Regions from separate parts of the Priestia sp. AB genome, predicted to be linked through region 3. Evidence: predicted binding sites of a transcription regulator. Region 3 holds the regulator's gene; each other region holds the start of a gene.
The links. The regulator LexA, encoded in region 3, represses DNA repair genes until DNA is damaged. The targets are predictions, from matches to a motif close to CGAACATATGTTCG.
Positions count from the first base shown of each region.

Region 1: POF52_RS26765 (Y-family DNA polymerase) is a predicted target of LexA. The motif match lies at 1,901-1,914, and genes of this name have one in related genera.
Region 2: POF52_RS26810 (Y-family DNA polymerase) is a predicted target of LexA. The motif match lies at 2,994-3,007, and genes of this name have one in related genera.
Region 4: POF52_RS28480 (Y-family DNA polymerase) is a predicted target of LexA. The motif match lies at 1,650-1,663, and genes of this name have one in related genera.

Region 1 covers NZ_JAQMYN010000015.1:44,233-52,094, reverse strand. The annotation lists gene POF52_RS26770 (GNAT family N-acetyltransferase) at 1-361, opposite strand, end outside; gene POF52_RS26765 (Y-family DNA polymerase) at 592-1,857, opposite strand; gene POF52_RS26760 (TetR/AcrR family transcriptional regulator) at 2,127-2,684, shown strand; gene POF52_RS26755 (DMT family transporter) at 2,699-3,061, shown strand; gene POF52_RS26750 (aminotransferase class I/II-fold pyridoxal phosphate-dependent enzyme) at 3,140-4,354, opposite strand; gene POF52_RS26745 (class I SAM-dependent methyltransferase) at 4,761-5,633, shown strand; gene POF52_RS26740 (acyltransferase family protein) at 5,654-6,727, shown strand; gene POF52_RS26735 (YvaD family protein) at 6,759-7,169, shown strand; gene POF52_RS26730 (cation diffusion facilitator family transporter) at 7,819-7,862, opposite strand, start outside.
Region 2 covers NZ_JAQMYN010000015.1:58,003-65,864, forward strand. The annotation lists gene POF52_RS26795 (MFS transporter) at 1-482, shown strand, start outside; gene POF52_RS26800 (carbohydrate kinase family protein) at 523-1,503, shown strand; gene POF52_RS26805 (YsnF/AvaK domain-containing protein) at 1,704-2,795, opposite strand; gene POF52_RS26810 (Y-family DNA polymerase) at 3,027-4,292, shown strand; gene POF52_RS26815 (YolD-like family protein) at 4,306-4,641, shown strand; gene POF52_RS26820 (dihydrofolate reductase family protein) at 4,839-5,408, shown strand; gene argH (argininosuccinate lyase) at 5,641-6,960, opposite strand; gene POF52_RS26830 (APC family permease) at 7,024-7,862, opposite strand, start outside.
Region 3 covers NZ_JAQMYN010000001.1:796,612-804,473, reverse strand. The annotation lists gene tkt (transketolase) at 1-1,293, opposite strand, end outside; gene POF52_RS04080 (DUF896 domain-containing protein) at 1,460-1,690, opposite strand; gene POF52_RS04075 (YneB family resolvase-like protein) at 1,760-2,428, opposite strand; gene yneA (cell division suppressor protein YneA) at 2,482-2,811, opposite strand; gene lexA (transcriptional repressor LexA) at 2,958-3,575, shown strand; gene POF52_RS04060 (hypothetical protein) at 3,789-5,234, shown strand; partial or broken gene POF52_RS04055 (glycosyltransferase) at 5,338-5,803, shown strand; gene POF52_RS04050 (cation diffusion facilitator family transporter) at 5,842-6,819, opposite strand; gene POF52_RS04045 (APC family permease) at 6,929-7,862, opposite strand, start outside.
Region 4 covers NZ_JAQMYN010000021.1:18,316-26,177, forward strand. The annotation lists gene POF52_RS28470 (DEAD/DEAH box helicase) at 1-1,115, shown strand, start outside; gene POF52_RS28475 (hypothetical protein) at 1,325-1,558, opposite strand; gene POF52_RS28480 (Y-family DNA polymerase) at 1,707-2,972, shown strand; gene POF52_RS28485 (YolD-like family protein) at 2,987-3,322, shown strand; gene POF52_RS28490 (helix-turn-helix domain-containing protein) at 3,361-3,915, opposite strand; gene POF52_RS28495 (LysE family transporter) at 4,029-4,613, shown strand; gene POF52_RS28500 (hypothetical protein) at 4,816-4,992, shown strand; gene POF52_RS28505 (hypothetical protein) at 5,177-5,659, shown strand; gene POF52_RS28510 (arylamine N-acetyltransferase family protein) at 6,364-7,140, opposite strand; gene POF52_RS28515 (FMN-binding negative transcriptional regulator) at 7,568-7,862, opposite strand, start outside.

The DNA of each region.
Region 1 (7,862 bases), on a different contig from region 3:
GACTTCTCCCAAAATCAAAAACATATTTCATAACTCTTTTTCCTATCCCCTTATTTCTCTGTGCTTCAGCAATGCATAAACTGTTTATAAACAATATCCTTCTTGCCTTCACAAATGCATTTTTAGTTATTTCTTCTTCCTTCATCACAACGACTCCTACTATTTCATTACCAATGGTAGCCACAAAAATGTGTTGTTTGACATCATTTAGCTGACTTTCAAAGAACTCTTTACTTACTGGAGTGGAATTCTCTCTGTACAAATCTGGTCTTTCGCAGACATGTAACTCATGAACTTGCCTGAATAAGGATAATGAAGATTCGTAATCACCTTTTTTAGCCTTTCGAATGGATATATCCATATTTTTCTCCTACCTCTCACTAATTGTTTAACTGGTAACTATCATTTTCATTTCAATCGTTGAAGCCGTCTGCAAATATCTATACTATAGATATTGTATATTTTTAGTAGTGTTATTTATCCCACAAGGAAATCACAATAGGTGAATAACAATCTTTGTATACTTTATATCTACTCTTATAATATGCTATTGTTTCTTTCATTCCTCTATGTTCCATGTTTCTGCCCTCCTTACGCTTTGTGGCCTCCAAGTAAGCCATTTCGATAACGAGCTGTTGAATGCTCAAGGTGGCTTGAAGCCCGCAGCACACTATTCTTCCCATAACGCAGCCGAATTTCATCTATCGTTTTAGCAAGAGCATGGGCTCTTTCACGCTGATCGATATCCTCAAATAAGCTCATTTGCTCCTCTTCTTCAATGCTAGTATTGGATAACGAAATCCCAATGGAGCGAATCGGCATTCCATTATCAAAATTATGTAAAATGGTTAAACAATAAGGGAAAATATCTTGGCTTAAGTTCGAAGCCCGCCCCATTTTCTTTTGTCTAGCGAAGCCTCCACCTGTTTGTTTACTGTAGCCAATTGACAAATGGATAGTTTGAGCCACGACTTGATGCATCCGTAAACGAAAACATACATCGTCTAATAGTTCTAACAGCAATAATTCCACTTCTTTTCGGCTTGTATAATCTCGAAAGAGAATCTGACTTTTCCCAAAGGAACGGGAACTAGGAATGTACACATCGGAAATACGACTAAAATCAATGCCATTTGCATGTTGGTGAAGTTCCTGTCCCATGATGCCAAATTCTTTTTGTAACATCTCCTTCGAAGAAAGAGCAAGTTCTTTTAGGGTATAGATGCCTAAACGGTTTAAGCGTCTTTCTGTAGCTGACGAGATCCCCCAGAAATCCTTCATTGGATGAATCGACCATAACTTAAAGGGAATATCCTCATATCGCCAATACGCAACTCCTGTTGGGCTATTCTTGGCCTCATGATCTAAGCTAACCTTCGCCAGTAAGAGATTAGGACCGATTCCTGCGGTAGCTGTCAGTCTTGTTTTACGATAGATCTCATTACGTATTCGATGAGCTAGCTCCTCTGGTGTTCGGGCAAATAAATGCAAAGAAGCTGTCGCATCAATAAACAACTCATCAATGCTATATGCATGAAAGTCTTCAGGAGCCACATACTGTAACACCAAACTAGAAATATAGTTCGAAGCCTTGATGTATCTCTCCATGGATGGATTCACCACATGGATATCTTTCCTTTTAGGAATTTCAAAGAGGCGACTTCCTGTTTTAATCCCTTCTTTCTTTAATAAAGGTGTGGCAGCTAACACAACAGATCCTGACCGTTTGATATCTCCTACAACAGCAAGCCTTGTTTTCAACGGATCTAACCCTCGTATGACAGATGAAACCGAAGCGAAAAAGCTTTTCATGTCTATGCAAATAATGACTCTGTTTGGTAGCTGCCCATAATCCATTGGAATAACTCCTCAATAAAGAACGTTTGTTCTTTATTATATACGAACAAACGTTCTTTATTCAATGGAATCTTTTCCCGATTATTGCTAAGGTTATGTAAGTAAAACAAATGTTATCAATCTTCTTTTTCCTCATAAACTTCTTCAAAGTTTAGAAAACTATTTTATTTATGTTTATTTTTAACATTTAATGTTTATTTTTGGTTTTTCATATTGTATAATACATTCGGTACCACTAAATTATCTTTGGTACCAAACGGAGGATATTCATGAACGAACGAATTACTAAAGAAGCAATTTATTTAATACAACGAAAAGGTTTTGCATTTACTATTAGCGATTTAGCTAAGAATTTAGGAACTAGCAAAAGAACAATTTATCAATGCTTTGACTCTAAAGACGCCATAATCGAATCAGTAATTGAAAATCTTATAATACAGATCAAGAAAAAAGAAGAAGAAATTGCTCATAACGAAAGTATCGATTTACTTGAAAAAATTACTCAAGTCCTTGTATGTGTCCCAGAAGAATTTAATGTGATGGATATTCGCTTATTAGTAGATTTAAAAAGGCTTCACTATAATCAATGGGTTAGGCTAGATGAATTTTTAAAACAAGAGTGGGCTCTAGTAGTAAAACTTATGGAAGAAGGAATGGAAAAAGGCGTTATACGTAAGGTCAATTTACAATTGTTTATAGAGTTATATTTGGGAGCAATAAATCAAATTTATCACCCAAGCTTTCCTCTAAAAAATAAATTAACAATGAGTGAAATATTAAGCTCTGTTATAGATATTCTTTTGAATGGCATTTCTATAAAAAAATAAGGGGGCGAAGGAAATTGCATTGGATTTATCTGTGTTTAGCAATTCTTTTCGAAGTTGCTGGTACTACAACCATGAAATTATCAGACGGTTTTACGAAAGTCGTACCAAGTGTACTGCTTATCATTTTTTACATTTGTAGTCTATGCTTTTTGACGCTAACTTTAAAAAGTTTAGAAGTTTCAATCGCTTACGCTATTTGGTCAGGTATGGGTATTATCGTTATTACTCTAATTGGATTTATGTACTTTAATGAAAGTGTAAGCCCTCTAAAGCTTGTTGCTATAGCTTTAATTATCATCGGTGTAGTTACATTAAATATGACTGGGGAAAAAGAAGCTTCTACTAGTAAATCCACTCTAGAACAACAAACTAAATAAATCACTGCAAGTATCCCTTTAATATATAGAGATACTTGCAGGAGAATACTTTTTAAATAAGGGCTAAAAAGTTAATATTTATGATTTCATTAGAACATTTTCATTCATAGTTTGTATCATTTCCAATTTGTTACCTACTAACTCAAAAATTTCTAAAACATTGTGAAGTTGCTCTTCTGTATGAGTAGCCATTAAAGAAGTACGTATTAACTCACTTCCCTCTGATACAGCAGGTGAAATAATAGGATTAGTGTAAACACCTTGAGCACTAAGCTCTTGCCAAAATAAAAAAGTTTGAAAAGTATTGCCAATCATTATTGGAATAATTGGTGTTTCGGTTAATCCAGTATTAAAGCCTAATTGTCGAAGGTGAGTCGTGAATTTATTAGTATTAGACCACAATCTCGCTCTTCTTTGAGGCTCTGTTTCTATGATGTCTAATGCAGTTAATGTAGCTGCTACACTCGCAGGGGTCATACTAGCACTAAAAATCATACTTCTGGCTTTGTGTTGAATAAAATCTACAACATCTTTATCACCTGCTACAAACCCTCCTAAACTACCAAAGGATTTACTGAATGTACCGGTGATAATATCGACTTCATTTTCTACACCAAGATATTCACATGTGCCGCGCCCATTTTCACCTAGTACTCCTACGCCATGAGCATCATCTACTAATAGTCGGGCGTTATATTTCTTTTTTAACCTAACGATTTCCTTAAGATTTGCTAAATCACCTTCCATGCTAAAAACGCCATCAACAATAATTAATTTACCAGCATTACTTGGTATAGAATTTAGCTTTTCTTCTAGGTCTAACATGTCATTGTGTCTGAATCTCTTCATTTTACCAAAGCCTAAACGTATACCATCAACGATAGAAGCATGGACATCTCTATCAATTATGGCGAAATCATTTCGGCCAATTAAAGAAGAAATAGCTCCTAGATTTGTTTGAAAACCAGTGGAAAATACAATTGCTTTTTCTCTATTTAAAAATGTGGCTAACCTTTCTTCTAGTTCCTGATGTAATATTAAAGATCCATTTAGAAATCGGGAACCAGAAGAAGATGTCCCATATTTCTCTGTAGCATATGCAGCCGATTCAATTAAACGCAAGTCATTTGACAGTCCTAAATAGTCATTAGAACCAATCATAATCATTTTTGTAGAACTAACCATTGTCTCTGTTCCAAGTTTTTCTTCAAGAGATTTGAAATATGGATAGGTGTCATTGTTTCTTAATTGCCTTACATAATCCCAATCAAAACATTTTTTTAAAATATCCATGTTCATGGTTCCTCCAAATTTCCTAAGTATTATTTAATAAGTGACTTAAGCAACTGTATTGATAATAGGTATAAAGTAATTTACCTCCCCCTTTCAATGACTTTAAAAGAGTAATTTTGTGTCTCTTATCATGTCATACTAATCATGTAACCTTATTACATTTTAATCCACTTTATTGAATAAAGTGTAAATTTTTTGTTAATTATTCATAATTCTACAATATTTTTGAAAACTTTCAATAAAATATGATAATAAAGTGCTATAATAACAGAGTATTTTTTGAATAAAATACCAAAAAAGTATTTATAAAGGAGATATAGAGAGTCAAATGTTCTAGTTCGTTACTAACTTCAAGAATGAAAAAGTATTAATTTCTGAAAAATTAGATTGATTAGGAGAGGTTTTAATGGTTAATAAAATCAAATTAGCTCTACGCATGGGATGGTTTATGTTATCAAAGAAAAATGCTAACAGCTCTGGGGACTATGATAATGCTAGTGGAGATTATGACTCTTTTTTTTCCAGCACTATGGGCGAACACTCATTAAATCTAATTGAAAAAATGGATATCAAACCAGGGCAAGATGTATTAGAACTTGCTTGTGGAACAGGATTTATTACTAATAACATTGCTCAAATGTTGGACGGAAAGGGTTCCATTACAACTGTAGACCAATCTATTGGTATGTTAAACATTGCACGTAATAAATTGAAAAAATTTAGTAATTTAGAAATAAAAACATCGCAAGATGATATGATGAATTTCTTAAAAAAAATGCCTGATTCAAGTTTTGATATTGTAGTATGTGGTTGGGCTATATGTTATACAAATCCAGTTAACTTTATGAAAGAGGTTAATCGCGTCTTAAAAGACAATGGACAAGTAGGAATTATTGAAACACGTGTAGACTCGGAAGAAGTTTTAATGAAGGCATTTGAAACAGTGTTAAGTAAGGATCCTTCATATTTGCAGAGGTACATTAGGATTGAATTGCCGTCTAACAATAAAATATTAGAAAAATGGTTTGAGAAATCTAAATTGAAAATAATTAGTTCGTGGCAAGGTGAGCAACCACTACCTTGTAAAAATTCAGATGAGGCAATTGAGTGGATTTTACGTTCAGGAGCTGCTGCTGGATTTTTGGATGTATTAGATAGAAAAAGAGAAAAAGAAATACTAACAAATATAAAGAATCAAGTTGACATTATAATCAAAGAAAATGGAGAGTTAAACTTAAGTCATACATATGTGGCAGGTATTGCTTCAAAAGCACTGTAAACGAAAGGAATGTGATCACTGTGGGAAAAGACACAATGCATTACATTAATAATATAAAATCTTTTCTTGCTGTTTTAGTTATTATTTTTCATACAAATAGTGCCTATGGTGGAGAAGGAGGTTGGTATTACATAGAAAGCTCAAATAATTTTATATCAACATCAATACTAACTCTTTTAAATGCCATATTTCAAAGTTTCTTTATGGGCTTATTCTTCTTTATTGCGGCCTATTTTTCACCTGGATCCTATGATAATAAAGGGTTTTATCAATTCCTTAAAGATAGGGTTCCAAAATTACTTATTCCTGCTCTATTTTACTTCTTCCTACTAAATCCCTTATGTATTAATTTGGTAGGAAAAGAAAATTACTTTGATTCATTAGGCTTTTATAACATGTGGTTTATAGTTGCTTTACTTTATTTTACTTTGGCTTACGCTATTACAAGAAAATTGTTCACATTAAATGTAAGGGAATATAAGTTTCCAAGCTCTAAAAATATTCTCTTATTTATAATCTTTATGGGGTTCTTTAACTTTATAACTAGACTTTTCTTTCCGACAAATCGACTCTATATACATGATTTTTCCTTAGGCTATTTCCCTCAATATATCATTCTTTTTTTATTAGGGATTATTGCTTATAGAAATAAGTGGTTAAATAAAATGGATAGCAAAATAGTTAGTTTATATTATAAAGTTTCCCTAATTTCAATCTTAACAATGCCAGTGATGTTTTTTATAGTAAGTACATATTCCTCTAGTTTAGAAGGATTCTATGGAGGGTTTACACTCGAATCTTTATATTATTCCTTTTGGGAACCTTTCACTTGTATAGGGGTAATACTAAAGATATTGTATTATTTTCAGAAAAGGTTAAATTACAATAATTCTTTTCTTCATATAACTAGTAGATCTAGCTATTCCATTTATATCATTCAAGCACCTATTATAGTTAGTCTACAACTACTTTTAAAAAACCTAGATGTAGATATTCTCTTTAAAGTATTATTAGTTGTTCTTATTACGTTTACGGTTTCGTTATTCCTTAGTGTATTTTTATTGAAAATTCCTAAGCTAAACAAAATTATTTAAACTAAATTTAGCATTGAATGGGGGTAAGAAAATGAAATTTTTAAAACCTTTTTTTCTTGTCACAGATATAGGGTTTATTGTTTATTGGATTGTTACTTACTTTCAATTGATACCTAAAAGTGCAGCTTTCAAAGATTATGATAATCCCATAATCATAGCATGGAACTGGTCTTTCTTCCCTTTAGATATTCTAATTTCATTTACTGGATTATTTAGTCTATATCTATATAAGCGAAACAGGGAATCTTGGAAGGGATACGCTTTAATTTCTCTTGTTTTAACATTTTGCTCAGGGCTACAAGCTATTGCGTACTGGGCATTTATTAAAGATTTCGATTTAACCTGGTGGGCCTTTAATTTGTATTTGATGATTTATCCCCTATTCTTTATAAAACTATTTATTAAGGAGAACGGTAATCACAAAAACAACCTTTCCATGTAAGAGAGGTTGTAAAATCAGTTTAAATGTAAGCAATCATTAAAGAGTTATTAAAGCCTCCTGAGGAGGCTTTCTTTTTTATATACTTCACTTAACATAAGTTTGATTATAGGAAGTAGACTTTTCAATCTATTAGTTTGCTAAAAGCGTTCGTAAAACTACATGCATTTTAAAGAACGTTCGTAAATTGTTTTTAAATTTAAACGAACGTCGAGAATGATAAATTTTTTATACAAACACACAGTCCGTAAAAGTATACTTTTACGGACTGTACATTGAAGCCTATTATAAGAGGTTAAAGTCATTATTATCGTTAAAAAAATAAAAAGCCACCCAGTATTTGCAGGACGGGTAGCTTTTCACTATAAAATGCATGTGCAGACATATAATAACATATTTTCGTCATGCAGACTATATTCTTCTGAACGATGACATATAAAAAAAGGTCTATAAGAATTTTAAAAATTCATTGAGGATAAATGTTACACCTAAGAGTACAATGAAAATAATTAATTCGATTGCTTCCTCATTATCTTTTCTTTTGTACTTTGAGTTTTTATCTTCAAGCTGTATGTTTTTCTTATATCCCAATTCCATATGACTAATTCCTTTCTCCTAAATGCTCGTTTTAATTGCCATGCTTGCTTATTTTTCAGCTTGGTTCTACATGTATGTTAGCATCCACTACATTGTGCT
Region 2 (7,862 bases), on a different contig from region 3:
TCTCTGATAAATGGGGTAGAAAGAGTGTAATGATTGTATCAGCTACAATATCTCTTATTTCATATATAGGACTCCAATTTACTTCTTTTAATTCAGTTGCTTTAATTTTATTTTGGCTCTTTGCTTCGGGATTTTTTACCACACCACTAAACACACTAGCTTGGGGGATGGTTGCCGATTGTGTAGATTATGCTGAATGGAAAACTGGAGTTCGAGCAGATGGCGTTGTTATCTCCTTAATGAGTTTTACTAATAAGTTAGGGGTTGCACTTGCAGGATCATTTTCAGCTATCTATTTAGGCATAGCAGGTTATGTAGCTAATGCAGAACAAACCGTAACTTCCCTAAATGCTATTAAAAATATGAATGCGTTAGTACCAGGAATTTTCATTTTACTTTCTGTATTAATAATATGTTTTTATCCCTTAACTGAAAAAACATACAAGAAAATGATTTTGGATTTAGAGAAAAAATCTAAGTAGTTAATTCAGTTTTAAAATTAAGTAAATGAGTGTGATATAAATGCAAAATAAAGTAAACGAAAATGCTCCAATTGTTTGTGTGGGAGAATTATTAATTGATTTCTTTTGTAGCAATATTAATTCTAATTTAATAGAAGGACGCCAATTTTTAAAAAGTGCCGGCGGAGCACCAGCAAATGTATGCGCAACCATAGCCAAACTCGGGGGGGATGCATCATTTAGTGGTAAAGTAGGCAGGGACCCATTCGGTTACTTTTTAGAAGAAATCTTAAATTCATTAAACGTAGATACTTCTATGCTTGCTTGGGATGAGAAAACGGCAACTACTCTAGCCTTTGTGTCACTGCAAGAAAATGGCGAGCGAGACTTTGTGTTCCATAGGGGAGCTGACGCTTTAATGACAATGGATGACATTGACCTAAATGAAATAAATAAAGCTAAAATCCTTCATTTTGGTTCAGCCACAGCTATGTTAACTTCTCCATTCCGTGAAACTTATTTAAGCCTTATATCTAGTGCTAGAGAGGACGGAAAATTTATTTCTTTTGATCCTAACTATCGAAGTGATTTATGGAAAGGAAGATTAATTGACTTCATCTCAATCGCAAAGAAAGCTATTGCTTTAAGTGATTTTGTGAAAGTAAGTGAGGAAGAATTAGAGATAATCACAGGCGTTAAGAATCATGAAGTAGGTGCGGATACCCTCCATAAAATGGGTGCCAAAATTGTAGCAGTTACACTTGGAAAAAGGGGAACATTCATATCTAATAGTAGAAAAAAAGAACTAGTACAAAGTATTCCTATCAAGTCCATTGACTCTACGGGAGCTGGAGATGCTTTTGTAGGTGCAACTTTATTCAAATTAGCTAATACACGGAATATCAAGTCCATTGAAAATGATTTCGAGCAGTTACTCGACATTATTGCATTTGCAAACCGGGTTGGAGCACTGGTATGTACAAAGATAGGAGCAATCGAAGCACTGCCAAATATTGAAGAAATAGAAATTACTAGCGTATAAAAAGCCTAGCATTAATAATACAATAACTAGAACAAACACAGTAAAAAAGCCACTTATCATTATACAAGTGGCTTTTTCCTACACATGGAAAGTCGATGGATTATATAAAAGGGAAATAAAAAAAGCTGCCAATACAGCTAGGCAGCCCTTCCTTAAACCTCCTCAACTATTCCCTCTATTAAATCGTAGAAGAGACTTACTTATTTCTTTTGCTTGTTTGTTGATTTGTCATTGTTTTTCCCTTTTTCAGAAGTCGTAATATCCGTATCTTCACTTTGACTTTCTGGTTTCTGATTGTTTACTGAGGCTGTAACCTCTTCAATCTCTTTGATAACAGGAGAAGTTGTCACTTTAAGTTGAGCTTCTTGTTTCTTGTTGGTTGAAAGTTTAACTTTTTCCTCTTTTGGAGTATCAGAAGCAATTGCAGCAGCAACTTCTTGATAACTTTGATCTACGTGATTATCCATATTTTGATAGATTTCAGAGTCAGCAAGTTCAGGAACCACAGGAAGCTCTGACTGTTCAATTTGTGCTTCTTCCTTTCGGACAGTATCCTTCATCTCTTTAATCTCTTGAATTTTACGCTTACCAATGATCACTTCTTCCACAACTACAGGTTTCTTGATTACTTCAATTCGCTCCTCCATAATAGGAATACGAATGATCTCGTTCTCTGCCAATGGGCTACCATCATACTGACCGTCTATGACCGGACGACGTTCTACGTAGACTTCCTCGCGTATAACCGGAACCTGGATAGTTCGTAGTTCTTCTACAATTTCCTTACGAAGTTGTACTTCCCCAGTTTGAACACGTTCTTTCCTTACATCGAGTTGCTCTTCACGAAGTTGTACTGACCTATGCTCCTCTGTCTCGTATGGCGACTCTCTAACCTTAGTATACGAAGGGATTGTTTGAGTTTCATCCACATCAATTAGGACAAGGATTTTCCCTTCCTCTACATCCATTTCACACTGTTTTGCAGTAAAACTTTGAATACCCATTCTAACAAGTTTTGAAGTTAGACCATCAGCTTGTGTAGTAGTAGCCATTCCACCTGTCATCATGGTAAGAAAGTTATCCATCATTACACCTGCCAACGAACTTACAGCTGGCGTTCCGGCTTCTACCATTACATTTGTTTCGGCTCCTAACTGCAGCGTGTTACTTCTATCTTTTGCTACTACCAATATATCTGTTTCACGATATCCCTGACGTTTTAACCCCTTAATTGCACGTATCGCTTCTTGCTCCGAATAAAAAGTTCCTGCAACTCGTTTTCTCATTCTCATTTTCCCATCTCCCTAAATTTTAATTAAACGAAAACTTCTTTTCACATTTAATTCCATCCTTATTGTGTATATCATGTACCCAGTGGATTTCTATTTAAAACGTGATACGTGTGAGTATGTAAATGACATCTAAATTATAAATGTAGAAAGATGAAGTAGAGGCAATAGCAATAATCGGGAAAAGATTCCATTGAATAAAGAACAAACGTTCTTTATTGAGGAGTTATTCCAATGGATTATGGGCAGCTACCAAACAGAGTCATTATTTGCATAGATATGAAGAGTTTTTTTGCTTCGGTTTCCTCTGTTATACGGGGATTAAATCCGTTGAAAACAAGGCTTGCGGTTGTAGGAGATGTCAAACGGTCGGGATCTGTTGTGTTAGCTGCCACACCCTTATTAAAGAAAGAAGGGATCAAAACAGGAAGTCGCCTCTTTGAAATTCCTAAAAGGAAAGATATCCATGTGGTGAATCCATCCATGGAGAGATATATCAAGGCTTCGAACTATATTTCTAGTTTGGTGTTACAGTATGTTGCTCCTGAAGATTTTCATGCGTATAGCATTGATGAGTTGTTTATTGATGCGACAGCTTCTTTGCATTTATTTGCTCGAACACCAGAGGAGCTAGCACATCGAATACTTAATGAGATCTATCGCAAAACAAGACTGACAGCTACCGCAGGAATCGGTCCTAATCTCTTATTAGCTAAAGTCAGCCTAGATCATGAAGCGAAGCAAAACCCAACAGGGGTTGCATATTGGCGATATGAGGATATTCCCTTTAAGTTGTGGTCGATTCATCCAATGAAGGATTTTTGGGGAATCTCATCAGCTACAGAAAGACGCTTAAACCGTCTAGGCATCCATACCATAAAAGAACTCGCTCTTTCTTCAAAAGAGATGTTACAAAAAGAATTTGGCATCATGGGGCAGGAACTTCACCAACATGCGAATGGGATAGATTTTAGTCGTATTTCCGATGTGTACATCCCTAGTTCCCGTTCCTTTGGAAAAAGTCAGATTCTCTTTCGAGATTATAAAAGCCGAAAAGAAGTGGAATTATTGCTGTTGGAGCTATTGGATGACGTGTGCTTTCGCTTGCGGATGCATCAAGTGGTAGCACAAACGGTTCATTTATCCATTGGCTACAGCAAACAAACAGGTGGAGGCTTCTCCAGACAAAAGAGAATGGGGCGAGCTTCAAACTTAAGCCAAGATATCTTTCCATATTGTTTAACCATTTTACATACGTTTGATAGTGGAATGCCGATTCGCTCCATTGGCATTTCATTATCAAACACCAGCATTCTGGAAGAGGAGCAAATGAGCTTATTCGAGGACATTGATCAGCGTGAAAGAGCCTATGCTCTTGCTAAAACGATAGATGAAATTCGGCTGCGTTATGGGAAGAATAGTGTGCTACGGGCTTCAAGCTATCTGGATCACTCAACAGCTCGTTATCGAAATGGTCTTATAGGAGGTCACAAAGCCTAAGGGAGGAGATACCATGGACCACTATAGAGGAATGAAAAAATGGCGGCCTTTCGCCAGTATGCCAGAGCAATACATAGGATTACAGGAGGTCTTAAACAAGCAACTAGAAGTAACTCAACCTCTTTTAACAGAAGAGCAAATGGAACAAATCAATTTCACATTGATTGAAGCACTACATACAAATAAACAAGTATACCTTACATATTATAAGAATGGGCAACGTATGACCGAAACAGGATTCATTCAATTTGTTGATTCCCTGGGGGATCAATTTATTTTCATAGATGAAGTATTTGAGTTAAAGAATAAAATGAGATTAAGTGAGTTAATTGATGCTCGATTCGTGTAAAGTTAAGATTAGTTGAATTATTTATACATTTGTTTACGCAAAACTTTTTTATATGAAGATACTTCGCTTTTCTTTCTTCGACTAACTAGGGTGTTAGTTAAATGAGATCGGTAGCTTTACATTGAGAAGCATATGGCGTGAAATATTAGCAGTTGTAAAAATTATTACAAGAGAAATGATTAAAGGGAGGAATTTTTATGTCCATTAACATAAGGTCTAGAAGAGTAATTTTAGATTTAGCAGTTACTTTAGATGGATTTATTGAAGGGCCAAACGGAGAAATTGACTGGTGTATCATGGATCCTGATATGGAGTTTACTCATTTCTTGAATCAAATTGATACTATTTTATATGGAAGAAAAAGCTACGAATTATGGGGAGAATACACTCCGGAAACTGGAGATTCTGATACTGAAAAAGAAATGTGGGAATTAGTTCACAGCAAAGAAAAGTATGTTTTTTCTAGGACACAAAAAAGGGCTGATCATAAAGAAATATATATAAATGATAATATTTTGGAAGAAGTAAATAAATTAAAGAAAAAGCCTGGAAAAGATATCTTGCTATATGGTGGAGCAAGTCTTATTACAAATTTTATAAATTTAGGGCTTGTAGATGAATTTAGATTATCGGTTCATCCTGTTGTTTTGGGAAGTGGAAAACCTTTATTTATTGACATAAAACAAAGGTTAAACCTTAAATTGGTTAATACAAAAACGTTTTCTTCTGGCGTTATCCAGCTGTGCTATCACTTTAATGATAATTAATGAAATTCAAGAAAGCTGTTTTAATAAGAGTAAACAGAAAAGAGTGATCAACCTGGAAGAAATAAAAGAGTAAGCAATCTATCTTGATAGAGTGTATGATTACACTAAATTTCCTAATAAGGTAAGTGGTCGATGTGACGACCACCATTTAGCTTACTTCAACAATTCTGTAAAATTAAAGAACCACTTGTTTCACACAAGTGGTTCTTTGCTACGCTAATTAGATACTATATTATTTTAATAAGGCAATCTTGATACCTTTACGTAATATATTCTCATAATCGATAAATTCGTAAATATCTTCCTCTATAATTGAACTCAAACTACTTAATTCCTCTAAAGTTAATTCTTCGATGGCTTTTTTACGATCTTCACAATAAATTACAATGGAACCCACGATACTATGCGCATCTCTAAAGGCAACGCCTTTACTCACTAAATAGTCAGCGACCTCAGTTGCATTGAGAAAGCCTTCTTTCACAGCTTTCTTCATATTTTCACTATTTATTTCTAGTGTGGAAATCATATTAGACATAATTTGTAAACAAGCTAATGTTGTATCTAAAGAGTCAAAAAAGACTTCTTTATCTTCTTGTAAATCTTTATTATAAGCTAATGGTAAACCCTTCATTGTTGTTAAAAGTGACATAAGGGATCCATATACTCTTCCTGTTTTCCCTCTTGTTAATTCTGCTGCATCAGGATTCTTCTTTTGAGGCATGATACTACTACCAGTTGAGTAAGCATCATCAATGGTGATAAACTTGAATTCTTGACTACTCCAAAGAATTAATTCTTCACTTAATCTACTTAAATGCATCATGATAATAGAGAAAGCAGACATTAATTCAATAAGGTAATCTCGATCACTGACACCATCTAAAAAATTATCGACTGGCTTAGAAAAACCTAAGTCTTTTGCTGTTATTTCTCTGTCAATGGTATGAGTTGTACCTGCTAGAGCTCCGCAACCAAGTGGACTTTCATCCAAAATTTCAAGAGCATTAATAATTCTTTTTTTATCCCGATTGAGCATGTTATAATACGCCATTAGATGATGTTGAAAAGTGACTACTTGGGCTCTTTGTAAATGAGTATAACCTGGCATAATAACATTGTTTTCTTCAGCCTTGTTTTCTATGTTGGTTTGAAGTTCATTAATGTATTTGAGAACTTCTTCAGCCTTGTTTTTAGCGTATAATCGAACATCTAATGCAACTTGGTCATTTCTACTTCTCGCTGTATGAAGTTTCTTCGCTGTTTCGCCTATTCGTTCCGTCAAATTAGTTTCTACAAAACTATGAATATCTTCAAACTCACCTTCAATGATCAACTTTTTATTTTCGATATCTTCTAAAATAGAGATGAGACCTTTTGTAATATTTTCCCCTTCTTCTTCAGTCAACAATTGACACTTCACAAGCATTTTCACATGTGCAATGCTACCTTTAATATCTTCAGAATAAAGTCGCTTATCAACTTGAAGAGAGCTATTAAAGTCTTCCATAAGTTTATTTTCTTCTTTTCTAAAACGTCCTCCCCAGAGTTTCATAATAATCCTCCTTTTATATAGTTTTTGGGCTGCGTATTGTTTTTCCTATAAACAGAAATGTTCTTATGATGCATTTGTTATCTCATCTTGTAATTCCTTAATGTTCCCTTTTTTCCGCATGTACCATACGCCATTGTATACAGCAACGTAATAAAAACATCCGCCTAATACAGCTACTATCAAGGACATAAATGGTTCAGGAATAAGGCCACTACCACCGAAGTTTCCAATTGACGATATTAAGACAAGCATAAGAATATAAATGACTAGGTATATACCACCTATAATCTCTATTGAACTATTTTTATTGATTATATGAACAACTAGGTACCATGCAACTCCGATAACTAATCCCCAAATAGCAAGCTGAACTCTACTCCAGTTCGTCCAGTAAATGAGTAATGTTGCAAATACAAATGCTAATGGAGCAATAATGTGCATTCCGGGAATTCCTTTATTTTGCGACAACCCAACCCTGCGGAAAACCATTACTGTTACACAAGCCGAAGCGTATTTGAAGATACCAATGGCTCCTACGATCGCTACAATTGCAGACCAACTTTTTAACGGAAATAAGAAAAGTAAACCAATAATAAAATTAAGGGCGAGAGCACGTGTGGGAACGCCAAATCGTTTATTTACTGTTGCAAAATAGGATGGTATAAAGCCACTTTTCGCCATTCCAAAGACGTGTCTTGAGGTTCCAGCCGTATAAGTAAGCGCAGAACCTGTTGGAGAAATCATAGCATCAGCTGTAATAATCCAAGAAAGCCATACCATATTCGCCATAAGAGCTAAATTAGCAAATGGGGAGTCAAACTTAATACCACTCCACCCATTACTTAACATCTCTGAAGGAACAGCTCCAATAAAGACGATTTGAAGTAATGTATATAGAATTG
Region 3 (7,862 bases):
GAATACTTTTACACCGCCGTGTAGAGCCATACCGTTTAATGCAGCTCCCATTGCAAATTCGCGTACACCAAACCAGATATTACGTCCGCTGTAATCAGCTGCAGTGAAGTCTTCTGAACCTTTAATCATTGTTTTATTTGAGCCAGCTAAGTCAGCTGAACCGCCGAAGAATTGAGGTACAGCTTGTGCTACTGCGTTTAATACTTCTCCAGAAGAAGCACGGCTAGCTAGGCTTGAACCCGTTTCGTATGCTGGAAGCGTTTCTTCCCAGCCTTCCGGTAACTTTCCTTCTACTGCTAGTTCAAATTGACGACCTAGTTCAGGGTATTTTTCTTTATACTGTGCAAATACATCGTTCCATTCGTTTTCTTTCTTTTGGCCATCTTCAGCAATTGTAGCTTTGAAGTGAGCATACACTTCTTCTGGCACATAGAAATCTTCTTCAAATGTCCATGCATAAGCTTCTTTTGTTAATTTTGTTTCATCGGAACCTAATGGAGAACCGTGCACGCCAGAAGTACCCGCGTGGTTTGGAGAACCAAATCCGATTGTTGTTTTTACTTCAATTAGTGTTGGGCGTGTTAAATCGCCTTTTGCTTCTTCAATTGCGTTTGCAATCGCTGTCAAGTCATTGCCGTCTTCAACGCGGATTACTTGCCATCCGTAAGCTTTGAAACGATCTTCTACGTTTTCAGAGAACGAGCGATCTAAATCTCCGTCTAAAGAAATATCATTTGAATCGTATAAAACAACTAAACGTCCTAATTTTAAATGTGCTGCTAATGAAGCTGCTTCAGCAGATACACCTTCCATTAAGTCTCCGTCACCACAAATACCATACGTAAAGTGGTCTACAATTTCTAAACCTTCTTTGTTGTATGTTTCAGCTAAATGACGTTCTGCCATTGCTTTACCAACAGCCATTGCAATACCTTGTCCTAGTGGGCCAGTTGTTGCATCAACACCTGCTGTATGACCGAACTCTGGATGACCTGGTGTTTTACTTCCCCATTGACGGAAGTTTTTAAGGTCTTCAATTGATAAGTCATATCCAGCTAAATGAAGCAAGCTGTATAATAGTGCCGATCCGTGCCCTGCTGATAATACAAAGCGGTCACGGTTGAACCAGTTTGGATTCTTTGGATTGATGTTCATAAATTTTGTCCACAATGTATATGCCATTGGAGCAGCTCCCATTGGCATACCTGGGTGACCTGAATTTGCTTTTTCAATCGCATCGATTGATAAAGTACGAATTGTTGCAATCGAAAGATCTTCAATACGTTGTGTCATACTCTTCATTCCTTTCAAAACTATGTACATATGTTATCATACTAATGATTTGCTTATTTGTACAATACTTGAACCAAAAAATTTTCCACTTTTACAGTTTTTGTGTGCCTTATTAAAAATATACAAAAAACTAGAGGGAACACTCCTCTAGTTTTACTAGAACGTCTTAGTGAAGACGTTTCTTTTTACTCTCTTTTAACTTCTTAGGCGTAACATCTTTACCTTCTTCATCCACAACTTTAATCGTATGAAGGTGATTTGTCATAGATTGTCGGAAAACTTTTAAATATTCCTGACGTAGCTCTTGCTGTTCTTTCGCTTCAAATTCTGTCAGACCTTCAGCCTTTGCCTTTTTTGAAAGAGCATTAATACGAGCAAGTTTATCTTTTGATAGCATATAAAACCTATCTCCTTATAATCAATAATTAAAATTACCGAACCGTTCCGGCAACATGTAGTCATCTTACTAAATCTCTTTCGTTTTATCAAGAGATTGAGCACTCTCTTGGTATTCTTGATAGCGGCGATGTACCGTCGCTTTTGAAATATTATAGCCAAAACCTTTTAGCGTAACTGAGATTTCAGCAAAGGTTAAGCCGTTATGACGAAGGCGGACAATTTCTTCAATTGGCGCTTCTTTTTTTTCTCTTCCCGAGTTAACTCCTTGATTTTTTAAATTTTGCTGCGGACGATAACCGTTTTCTACAGCTCTTTTCATTCCTCTTTTAATTTTAGCATTATGTAATTTCCGCTGATGCTCTTCCACTAAGCTAATAATATCTAACACCATTGAATCAGATTCTGAAAGCTGAAGCTGGCCTTGATGACTAATCGTATAGATGGTAGCATTTTCTTTATGAAAAGCATGAAGCAGCGCAATTCGGGCATTTCCTCTGCCTAATCGTGTTTCATCTTGAATAAGCAACACAGATATTTTTTCTTCTTTCATTGTATGAAGAACATCCAAAATACCCTCTCTGTCTACTTCATATCCGCTTGCTTTTTCCATTACGACTTTTTTTACGTCTAGATGGTGAAGATCAGCAAGCTTTTTTAATTCTTCTTGCTGGCGCTGTAAAGATGTTTCTTGGGTTTTTTTATCCGTACTGACACGGCAATAAATAATGGCATCCACTTTTATCACGACCTTTTCGGCTTCTAACAATATTCAGGAACGACCGTTACACACTACTGTTCAATTGCCACTTGATTATGTAACTCTTTTTTTAAAACAGGAATATATAATTTATCTCCAGGAGATAAAGACTGCGCAGTGTCTGAGTTTAAGTCATTGACGTCTTCAACCCATTTGACAAATTCATTGGTGGTCAAATGATGGTGATTATGATACTTGTTGGACAATTCCCAAAGCGTATCTCCTTTTGTAATAGTAACCGTTGAATATTTGTCTAAATCTACTTTATCCGCTCCTAAAACCAGCGTCAATACATATGTAAGTGCAGCGATAACTGCAAAAAAAATAGCGTAATGTTTCATAGAATGTAAGAATTGTTGCATATTATGATCCCCCTATCAGAATATATGTTCTTATTTTAGTGAGAACATTTGTTTCTGTCAATGGAATTCTTCGAACTTATGTTTGTATATTGACACATCACGTGGTATAATTCACCTAAAGAATAGCTAAAATCGAGGTGAAAAATATGAAGCTATCAAAACGTCAACAAGACATACTAGATTTTATTAAGCATGAAGTAAAATTAAAAGGTTATCCGCCTTCTGTGCGTGAGATTGGGGAAGCGGTAGGATTAGCCTCTAGCTCCACTGTACACGGACATTTAGCTCGTTTAGAAAGCAAAGGGTTAATTCGCAGAGATCCGACAAAACCAAGAGCAATCGAAGTTCTTCAACTAGACGAAGTAAACATCCCTAAAAGCAATGTCATAAATGTTCCTGTTATCGGTAAAGTAACAGCGGGTCTGCCTATAACAGCCGTTGAAAATGTGGAAGAATATTTCCCTCTTCCAGATAAATTTGTTTCTCCAGATGATCATGTATTTATGCTTGAAATTATGGGAGAAAGTATGATTGAAGCAGGTATTCTAGATGGCGATATGGTAATCGTACGTCAGCAGCAAACAGCTAATAATGGAGATATTGTGGTCGCTATGACCGAAGACAACGAAGCAACGGTAAAACGTTTCTTTAAAGAAGAAAATTTCGTTCGTTTACAGCCTGAAAATTCAACGATGGCGCCTATTATTCTTCGCCACGTAACGATTTTAGGAAAAGTAACTGGTGTATATCGCACGATTCACTAATCAGATACTGTATGTAAAACCAACTAATCATGATGTTAGTTGGTTTTTTTACGTTTGTTTTCTAAAAAAATTGGCATATTATAAATGATACGTTGAATCATCGCAGGCAGGTAGAACGGTTTTTGTAAATCTTGTTTTACCTTTTTTACTTTCTACCTGCATTTCCTCGACTCTTACAAGGAAATACAACCGACTATAAGAAGGATGTAGTTTATGACCAATACACCAAGGAAAACAGAACCATTTCAAACCATTGTACCTACCAAAGCAATGAACATGTTTCTTTTTCCTTTTTCCTTTGACCGAAAAAATAAAGAGCAGCTTGTTCATGCACTGAAAGAAAATTTGTTTGAGTTTTTTTCCATTCAAAACAAACATGTAGAAAAAGAATACTACGGAGAACAGTATTACGTATCTCATGATAGCTTGGATCAATATTTTCTTCCTTACATTGAATGTATTCTATTCCCTGATTCCTGCGAAAAAGAAGGCTTGCTTCGATTTTCAAAAAAAATAGACCATACCGTTACGCTACAAACTTCCTCCACCACCGTGTCTAGCAACGTGCTGTCTGTGGATGTTTTTTTATGTCCTTTTGAGATTGGCGTCATGACCATTCGCACTGAGATGAGTCATAATCATTACACCTATGATGACATTTTAGAATTCATGAATCATTTTCGTGTATTAGAACCGAAGCTTGCTGAAGAGCATGGATCCACCATTACCTATGAACATCACCGCTATAGCAAAGTACAGGATTATATTTTTTCACAGCTTGCGCCATTTTTGAACGAACACATCAAAAAAGAAGCCACGCGTGAACAGCATGTAGGGAGCCTTCCTTATTTTATCGATGAACGGATGTTTGTATTAAGTTATGTAACGGTAAATCAAGAGCAAGAGATTAACTCCACAACTTTATTTCGTACTGGGCAGCTAAATAGCTATACGCCTGACGGGAAACCGTTTATCTCTGCACACAACCACGAGTATATTAAAACGTATAATACCAAACACGTGTACTCCAGATGGGCTCCTGAAACCTATTACGTTATAACAGACCATGTGTTTTCGTGTATTTCTAAATCGACAGACTCTAAAACGGATCAGCTTTTGATGAATCATCTATTTGGCCAGCATTATTATAATTTATTTTTGCATTTTTTCTATAAAATCGTGTTGCTAAAACTATCTTATGAGTATTCTCAGCTCACGTTTCATAAAAATTCAGAGGGCATTGAGCGACTAATCCGCTCTATTACCGTATTTTCAGGTAAATATTTATTTTTAGAAATTAGCTCTCGCACAGAAGGTCAAGAGTTTTCTGAGCTCTTTAAAAAAATCTTCCACATCAATTCTCTTTATCAAGAAGTCAAAGAAACCCTTGGTACTTTGTATCAAAATCAAGAGAAAATTGCGGCCAAGCGTCACAATTACTTATTATTAATTTTAACGATTTATACCGTTCTTTCCGGTATTTACGGAATGAATTTAGTTATTAGCAAGCTAAAGGGAAACATCAATTGGGATAGTATGAAGCAGTTTTCTATCTTTGAATATATCGCTTTAATAGTAGCTCTATCAGGAATTCTGATCAGCATTAGTCTCGGAGTGAGCTCCCTATGGAATTTATTAAAAGATCGATTTAAAACATAAAAGCTGTTCGCATACTTATGGATGCAAACAGCTTTTTCTATTACGAAATCTTTTTCCTACTCCGCTTACTCTTTTATCAAACGTTATGCCGCTGTTGTAATTTCAAATGACTGAACGTAATCGTTTTGTACGAGGAATGATGTCTTGGATTGGCTTCAGGCAAACATATGTAGAATATGAGCGCGATGAACGTTTTGCTGGTGAAACAAAATATCCTTTAAAAAAGATGATCAAGTTTGCTTCAGATGGAATTATTGGGTTTTCAACGAAGCCTTTGCGTTTAGTAATGGTTATTGGCTTATTATCGGTTTTTGTATCACTTTTAGTTTTAATATTCGATTGTTGTTTGGCTGATAGGTAAAAACATTCAGCCTGGCTGGACTTCTATTATGGTAGCTATCACCTTCTTTAGCGGTATTCAGCTACTTGGTTTAGGTCTAGTCGGACAATACATCGCAAGAATTTACGATGAAAGTAAAAATAGACCTATTTACGTTGTACGTGAAACCATTAACTTCTCGAAAGCTTCAACAGATTCTCCGAACGTACGTGAAAAAGTATATAGCTAAAAAAACAAGGAAGAAAACAGTTGTTTTCTTCCTTGCTTTTATTCTTTTTGAAGCTGTAAATCACTTGGCGCCCAGTCCGGAATTCCATCATCTTCATCAAATTCAATAATGACATCCGTTACTCCTTTTTCCTGTAAAATACGATTTTCCAGACGATCTTTAATGTCATCAGCTTCTGCCACTGTTAAAGAAGGATCAATTTCTACTTTTAATTCAACGTGAAGCTCTTCTCCTTCTTTCATCACCATTAATGTTTGAATATCACGCACTTGTACATCTTGCATGACAATCGCGCCAATTTTTATTTCCATTTCTTTATCTGCTTCACCAAGCGCTCCAGCAGCATTATCTAAAAATACTCGTCCTACCACAAAAAACATCATAAGCCCAATTAAAATAGAAGCAATTCCTTCAGCTTGGTGAAAAGGTGTAAACCGTGAAATGAAAACGGCTATTAACGCCAATACGCCTCCTCCAGTAGCTACTAGATCTTCCATAAAGACCAGCTTGGTTGCTGGCTTTGCTTTCCTTAAATGAACAAAGCTTTGGGTAAAAACATTGACCTCTGTAGTATTCATTCCGACATCGTGCAAAATTTCTTTCATTGCCTTAAATAGGACAAACATCTCAAGTAACACCGAGATGCCAAGTACTGCAATATTTAAAATAAAGCCTGAAGACTTCGTCGGATGAAGAATATGGTGATATCCTTCTTTAATCGTTTCAAACGCCATAATCCCTACTACAAGAACCGCTCCCAATAGAACGAGATTAACCAATCGGCCGAAACCGTTTGGAAATCGTTTGGTCGGGGCTTTTTTACTTAATGCCGAACCTATAAAGACAAAAAACTGATTAGCTGCATCGCCTAAGCTGTGCATCGTTTCAGCAAACATTGCTACATTCCCTGTTAAAGCGAAGGCAATACCTTTAATGATAGAGATAATGGTATTAACTACAGCGGCCATGATGGCGGATTTATTTCCCTTTCGCAACAATTTAATTAATTCACTCATATAATCCCTCCGTTTGCGCCTTTGATGAGATTCGATTACGGTTAGTGTATGTGAATTTAAAAATTAAAAACCTCCGACATACAAGTTGGAGGTTTTTAGTCATGTTTCATTATTTTTTAAAACGGTACGGTACAGTTGTAACAATTACATTTTTACGGTAAAGCAAATGTGCTTTTAACAACAGACTGGACTGATTGTGAAGGATATTTTGCCAGCTTTTTTTCGTAATGAATTGCGGAATAACGACCGTAATAGCCATATTATTTTCCCGGGCTTTTTCCTCAGCCATATCGATGAATCGAAACAGCGGCCGCACTAAGCTGCGGTATTGAGAATGAAACGTAACAATACGAATATCAGGCTGCCACTTCTCCCACTTCTCTTCCATTCTCTTTTCGCTTTCTCGATCAAAGGCCACATGCACTGCAATAACGGTATCGCCAATCGTTCTTGCATAATTTAATGAATTTTCTACTACCTTTGTCATTCCTGCTACAGGAACAATGACCACACTTCCTTCAAGCTTTCCAATCTTTTCTCCTTGCTTAATGCGAAGCTGCTCTCCTACCGCTTCATAATGCGTATGAATGCGATGAAAAATATAGACAATAACCGGTAAGAAAATGAGCACGGACCATACTTGTGAAAACTTCGTTGTAAACAAAATAATTAGCACCGTTAAGGTAATGAGGGCACCAATTAAGTTAATGGTTAGCTTCCCTTGCCAGCCGGCCGGCTTTTCTCTAAGCCATTTGACAATCATGCCTGTTTGAGAAAGCGTAAATGGAATAAACACCCCGACTGCATAAAGAGGAATTAATTGTTCAGTCGCTCCTTTAAAAGCTACAATTAAGACAATAGAAGCAATTCCAAGGGTCACAATTCCATTTGAATAGCCTAATCGATCGCCACGAATTTGAAACATTCTTGGCATGTATTTATCAGACGATAAGTTGACAGCCAGCAAAGGGAAAGCTGAAAAGCCCGTATTCGCCGCTAGCACTAGAATTAGAGCTGTTGTGCCTTGAATAAAATAATAAAAT
Region 4 (7,862 bases), on a different contig from region 3:
ATTCGGAACAAGAAACAAAGCCATTGTCTAAGGCCGAAGTAATTAATATGCTGGGGCGTGCAGGTAGACCAGGGTTTGGTCAACAATCATTAGGGATAGTTGTTCCTCAATATCCATCTACAACTTCAGAAAAGAGTTTTTCATTAGATAAAGATTCCACCTCTTATCTTGAAAGAGTAGATGGCGTTGAAAAAACCACTTCTGGTCTACTAGGAATTATTAATGAAATAGCTGAAAAAGAATTAAATGAAGATGGAATAGATGATAACTTTACTTTAATGACCAATGTATTAGGAAATCAATCTAAACCACTTAGAAGAGATTTGTTGAGAAAAACCCTAGCAATGCAGTTTTTAGAAGATGAAACATTTGATCAAGTGTTTAAAAAATGGGATTCTTGGTTAGATACCGTTGCATCAGCAGAAAAAGAACTAATTATAAAAGCTGCTGTTAAGTCAGCTAATAAAGCAAGCGTTATCGAAGTTATATTAGATACCATAGATCAAGTATCTTTGAAAGAATTGTTTATAAATGATCAAGAAGAAGAAATATGGTTGTCGTGGTTTTTTGAATGTATTTCCAAACTAGATATTAATTTTATTCAACAAAATATCCATGAGTTATTTACAAGCAATGAAGTTATGATTAAATTTTTGCAAGGTTGGATAGAGGGTTCTTCAATATTAGATTTGGCAAAAATTTTGCATCAATATAAGATAGGCACTTTAAATGAAGAAAAGTTAAGCAGGAGCAACCAAACAAGTATAGCAAAAGCTATAAAAATTATTAAAGAAGGTATCAGAAATATAAGTCATATAGCCACAGCTTACGTTTCTATAGTAGATTTAATTGTAAATGAAGAATCAGAACCTGATGAACTACCTGATAAGCTTTTATCATTATCTAGTTATTTCCGATTAGGAGTATCTAATGATATAGCATTGTCATTAAGAAAATTGGAAATCCCAAGAAAAATTTCAATTCAATTATCAAAAAACATCTCTAGAAATACAAGTATAAAATCATTAATTAAAATGTGGAAAACAAATGGAAAAATTGATGGAATAGAGTTAGACAAAAATGTAGAAAAAGCACTGTTGGTCATTTTAAAATAGCTTTAATACACTTTAATTATTTATTATGGATAATCTTTATTCTTCATCAAATCACTAACATCAATTATTAAAAACTATAAGTATAAGAACGCTGATTACTCAGGGTTCTTTTTATTTTCCTTTCATTAACATCTTTTAATGCATAAATTCTAACTTTATCCATTTAGGAGCTTCTCCTTTTGTAATAAAAAAAGTATGTATTCACACCACTATAACGTTAAATTTCTCAAATAAGAAATAACGACTCCGATGATTACAAAAAGTATTGAAACCGAAATAGCAGCTATTCCCCCATAAGCAACCGCAAACCCTAATCCGTCTGCAAGTGATGGATCATCAGTTATGTGATTTGCTTGTATAGCAACCCAAATTAGTAAGGCACCAACCATTACAATAAAAGAAATAATAGTAGTCAGTAAAAATGCGGTAAAAGCTTTAACCATAGATTCCCCTTCATTCTCATACATCTAGAGTATTTGTTCTTCTCATTATAGTAACAATAATCGGGAAAAGGAATGATATTCCATTGAATAAAGAACATTTGTTCGTATATAATAAGGAACAAATGTTCTTTATTGAGGAGTTATTCCAATGGATTATGGGCATCTACCAAACAGAGTCATTATTTGCATAGACATGAAGAGTTTTTTTGCTTCGGTTTCCTCTGTCATACGGGGGTTAAATCCTTTGAAAACAAGGCTTGCGGTTGTAGGAGATGTCAAACGGTCGGGATCTGTTGTGTTAGCTGCCACACCCTTATTAAAGAAAGAAGGAATCAAAACAGGAAGTCGCCTCTTTGAAATTCCTAAAAGGAAAGATATCCATGTGGTGAATCCATCAATGGAGAGATATATCAAAGCTTCGAACTATATTTCTAGTTTGGTGTTACAGTATGTTGCTCCTGAAGACTTTCATGCGTATAGCATTGATGAGTTGTTTATTGATGCGACAGCTTCTTTGCATTTATTTGCTCGAACACCAGAGGAGCTAGCTCACCGAATACTTCATGAGATCTATCGTAAAACCAGACTGACAGCTACCGCAGGAATCGGTCCGAATCTCTTACTAGCTAAAGTCAGCTTAGATCATGAAGCGAAGCACAGCCCAACAGGAGTTGCTTATTGGCGATATGAGGATATTCCCTTTAAGTTATGGTCGATTCATCCAATGAAGGATTTCTGGGGGATCTCGTCAGCTACAGAAAGACGCTTAAACCGTTTAGGCATCTATACCATAAAAGAACTCGCTCTTTCTTCTAAGGAGATGTTACAAAAAGAATTTGGTGTCCTGGGGGAAGAAATCCACCAGCATGCGAATGGGATTGATTTTAGTCGTATTTCCGATGTGTACATCCCTAGTTCCCGTTCCTTTGGGAAAAGTCAGATTCTCTTTCGAGATTATACAAGCCGAAAAGAAGTGGAACTATTACTATTGGAGCTATTGGACGATGTTTGTTTTCGTTTACGCATGCATCAAGTGGTGGCTCAAACTGTCCATTTATCCATTGGCTACAGCAAACAAACAGGTGGAGGCTTCTCTAGACAAAAGAAAATGGGGCGAGCTTCGAACTTAAGCCAAGATATTTTCCCTTATTGTTTAACTATTTTACATAATTTCGATAATGGAATGCCGATTCGCTCCATTGGGATTTCCTTATCCAACACAAGCATTGAAGAAGAGGAGCAAATGAGCTTATTTGAGGATATCGATCAGCGTGAAAGAGCCTATGCTCTTGCCAAAACGATTGATGAAATTCGTATGCGTTATGGCAAGAATAGTGTGCTACGGGCTTCAAGCTATCTGGATCACTCAACAGCTCGTTATAGAAATGGTCTTATAGGCGGCCATAAATCTTAAAGGAGGATGATACTATGAATTACGATAGAGGAATGAAAAAATGGCGCCCTTTTGTGAGTATGCCAGAGCAATACATAGGGTTAGAGGAAGTCATAAACAAGCAACTAGAAGTACCTCAACCTCTTTTAACAGAAGAGCAAATAGAACAAATTAATTTCACATTGATTGAAGCATTACATACAAATAAACAAGTTTATCTTACATACTACAAAAAGGGACAATGTATTACAGAAAAGGGATTCATCCAATTTGTTGATTCCCTGGGGAATTTGTTTATTTTTATCGATGAAGTATTTGAATTAAAAAACAAAATGAAGTTAAGTGAACTAATTGATGTTCGTTTCCAGTAAGGCCACAGAAATAAAATCTCGTTCTTGAAGAACGAGATTTAAACTGGATAATATATAATCATACTTAATTTAGCTAATGTTTTTCCGCGATTATAATAAGAATGAGCTCTATCAGCTTTGAACCTAATAGCATTCCCACTCTTTATCGTATATTCATTGCTATTTACACTTATAGTGAGTTCGCCTTCAAAGACAGTTATGAACTCTTCAGTCCCTTCCCTATGCGAATCAGCGTCTAGAGATCCACCTTCTTCTATTTCTACAGAATAAACTTCAAAGCGCCTATCATCCTCGAAGGGAAAATAAGGGTAGACTTGATATTTTCCGTTGTCTTCAGATAATATTTGAATGTCGGTTTTTGAAATGACTTTGGTGTCTGGCTGAGGATTATTTATTAATGAAGTAAAAGAAATTTTTAATCCATTAGCTATTTTCCAAATAGTTGTAATTGTAGGACTTGATTCTCCTCTTTCGATTTGCCCTATCATTGTCTTGCTTACCCCAGTTAATTCTGCAACTTTTTCGAGACTTAATTTCTTACTTTCTCTAAAATTTTTTAGGTTTTTGGCGATAATAAGATTTATTTCCTCCATAAATACACTCCTATCACTATGTACAATATAACGACCGTAATGTAAAATAAAAAGCACGACGTTATATCGTCCTTTTTGAACATTATAATATACATATTGGAGGAGGTACAAATATGCCATTATTATCATTTTTGCTATATATTTTTGTGACCAGTTTTACCCCTGGTCCTAACAATATTATGGCCATGTTATTTGCTAACAAATACGGTTTGAGAAAGACTACAAAATTTTGTTTAGGAGTAGGTGCAGGCTTTCTTATAGTAATGTTGTTATGTAGTTATTTTAATGTTTTACTCCAAAATTCCATCCCGAAAATTGAGTTTTTCATGACGGTCTTAGGAGCAATCTATATGGTCTATCTAGCTATAAAAATTATTTTGAGTAAAGATGATGATAAAAATAACGATGAAAACAGGAATAACAGTTTTTTAATGGGAATGCTTTTACAATTTATAAATCCAAAAGGTATTCTGTATGGTATAACGGCTATAGCAACCTTTATTCTTCCATATCACGACTCGAATTTTAGTTTAATAATGTATTCTTTATTTCTAGCTTTTGTGGGCTTTGTAAGTACTTTCTGTTGGAGTTTATTTGGTTCGGTTTTTCAAAAATTTCTCTCAAAGTATAAAAGCCAGTTTAATATAGTTATGGCTTTATTATTAATGTATAGTGCAGTCTCAATTCTTATAAAATAAGTTTCTTATTTAATTAAGGATACATTTTAACATCGGAAAAATTTTAACGTTGTAAATATTCGTTTTGTTAAAGGGTCAGTACTTGTGTTATGCGAAATATTAACCCCTTGTTGGTCGTTATAACGTATATATTATACTTTGTATTAATTTAAAGATATAATTTGACAAGTTCAGATAATAACATAAGAAGTGAGTGAAAAACATGGAAGAGAAACAGCAGGAAGAAATAGATCTTGATAAAGTGTATGACTACGCTGAATATCCAGATAAGATTAGTGGTCGATGTGATAATTGCAATTCAGCTTACTTCAAAAGTTCCGTAAAAGGTGGCGTTTTCTTACGTGAATGTCGCCAATGCGGTATGAAGAAGAGTATCTAATCATAAAGAGCTATATAGTAAAAAGAGAAGGTTTTACCCTTCTCTTTTTTATTTAACGGTATCTTAACTCATTTTACGCCTATGTCTTAAAAAACGTTATTATTGCTCCTACTGATTTTAACGGAAATTTCGCATTAGCCTTTAGTGGTAAACTAAAGATACATTGATAACAAGGAGTATGAATATGGAACGCATAGTTGATATATTAGAAACTAAAAAAAACTCTCTAAGCGATGAAAATCAAGAACTGTTAAAGAAATTGATACGAAAAATAAAATCATTTTCTACTACCCCACTCAATCGCAAACATTGTTTACGTATGGCGCCATTTGCTGATTCTAAAGAGATCACAGAAGTTGTGATTAAAACTATACAACCGTACGAGCTGAAGTTGCTTGGCGACAGTTGCTTTCCTGACTACGATAGCATTGGATATCACTATTGCATCGCATTACTTGCTTGCAGAGTTGCATTAAACGAGGTAGATGAATTAGATGTTGTAACAGTGCTTGAACATGAAGTAGAGAAAGAATTGAAAGAACATGAACTGGTAGCCTCTAGAGGTGGAGAAAACTATCATGTAACGCTTCGTATTTTTAAGTGTTTTAAAAAAGATACAGATAGGTTAAACCATTTGCTGATACGACTACAAAATCACAGGGATTGAGATGCAAAAGCATGTCATTCACAAGCAATCAACTCTATATAAGTGATAGCAATAATCGGCAAAACTTTAGAGTTTTTATTGAATATATGAAATCGTTCTTCGCTTCAATTAAGGTTATATGAAGGAATTGTCCTCTTATGTTCTCTTTAGACGTATAGACATAGACAACTTAGAGCCTCTCGTCCATTTCACGAAAAAGGTAACCAACTGGGACAACCTACAGCATATAACAACCCCTTACTTCTTACATAATCAGCTACCCCTTACCTACTGAGGTAAGGGGTCTTTTTTATTTTTCGATTGGACACGCAACCTTGCTGCTGTAGCTACATAGTATCTAAGGAATTACTACTTCACTCATTAACCAGTATCTATTTGTTCAATTATAAAAAGAGCAGCGCATTTGACTGTAGAAGAATTAAAAAGAAGTTTAGATGTGCAAAATAATTTACAAGATTAAAAGTATATATATGTATTTCTCCTTAATTACAATCTTACGCAACCGGGCGCTTTTACGAAGTAACAAAAGCCTAATTTTCCACTTATAGTACCGAGAAATTAGACTTTTTATATTTTGGATTATCTTCAACATTGTAAATTCTCATTTTCTTAATGCTCCCCCATATGAAGGGATTTGTCTTTAAATTAGATGTGCAAATTAACGGCTAAAGTGACGGCCTGCCGGAGCCAATGGAGGAAAATGGTTAAAGACCAAAATAACGTTTTGCGATTTCAAGGAATAATTTTTTATCGATCTCTTTTTTCTTCAACTTCCCATCCACCCATTCAGTAAATGAAGTGTCTGTTAATGTCATAGTCCCTTTATCCGTAAATTTGGTAATTAACGACTTCTTATTAAATTTTGATTCTGAATGTTCAATGTTGATCTTTTGTACTTCATTTAATTCAGCTAAATCCTTCATGACTTTTTTAGAATCAAAGGCATAACCTATTTTCCAATCGGTATCTTTATGCTTTAATTTTATATAAAAAACAGAATCCCCATGTTCACTATTTATATTTTCTACTTTAAATTCACCATTATTAGATGTCGCCGTCTCTCCATTTACTGGAACAATTTTTAATGGTGAGTTCCCCCCAAATCCAATATCCACTATATAGAACTGCCCGTTATGTTTGATCATATTAGCCACATGAGTTTTTCCCATTGTACTCCATTTTTGATTATTGTAGTCGTATCTAATAGCACGGATTAAATTTGTATTAAAGCCATTTTCAATCAAGAAGAAATATAAAATAGAATTTAGTTCATAACAAAGACCGCCTTCGTTTTGTTCTAATATTTTTTTTATCAAATTCTCCTTCGTAATTTCATTTGTCCTATTCTCTATAATACATAAATTCTCAAACGGGATTGCCTTCGCTGCCTTTTCGAGAACAGCATTTAAGTTTTCAAATGTAATTACTTTGTCGCATGGGATTCCTAATCTTTTTCGGAATAGTATATTTAAATTCGTCATTTTGTTTCTATCCTTTCTACTATGAACGGCTAACCTAATGTACCATTGATACATTAGGTTACGGGGCTTTTCTTCAACAAGGTAGTTGAAGCGATCTTTAACAATCGGGCGCGATTGCTGAACAATGAACACTCGCTTTTTGACTACTCGGATACGAATATTTCTATAAATACTTGGATGTAAATAATTAAGAAAACAATATTTAGTTAGGTAGTGTTGAAAACTATATGTGAAGTAAAAGTATAAGAAGAACAAAAAACTAAAATAGAAAATAAATTTTAAATATCTTTTAAAACTGAGTTATTAAGACATCGACTACAACCCTTAGAATAGTATGAAAATAACCAGTTATTTGATTTTGTAACTTTGAACGTACTCTACTATACAGCGTTCACAATATGATCCAACTCAAAAAATATTAAACTAATCATTTAAATAACTCTTTACGTTGCTCGCGCATCCATTGTGCAACCTGAACTTCCTCTTGTTCATGTGATTTTTCAAGCTCTGCAACAATCGATTTATAATCGGTTGCATTACGGTTCTGACTCATTTTAGCTGCACCTTGAATAGATGTAATTTCAATTTCAAAGCCAACTATTCCTTTCATTTCACGCTTAAGCAACTCTGGATCAAACGTGTCCCAGGTCCGACCATTTTCCCGGTGAGATTCATAGTGTTTAAGCATGGTATCCAAAGCCAATGTCAGCTCATCTTCTGTG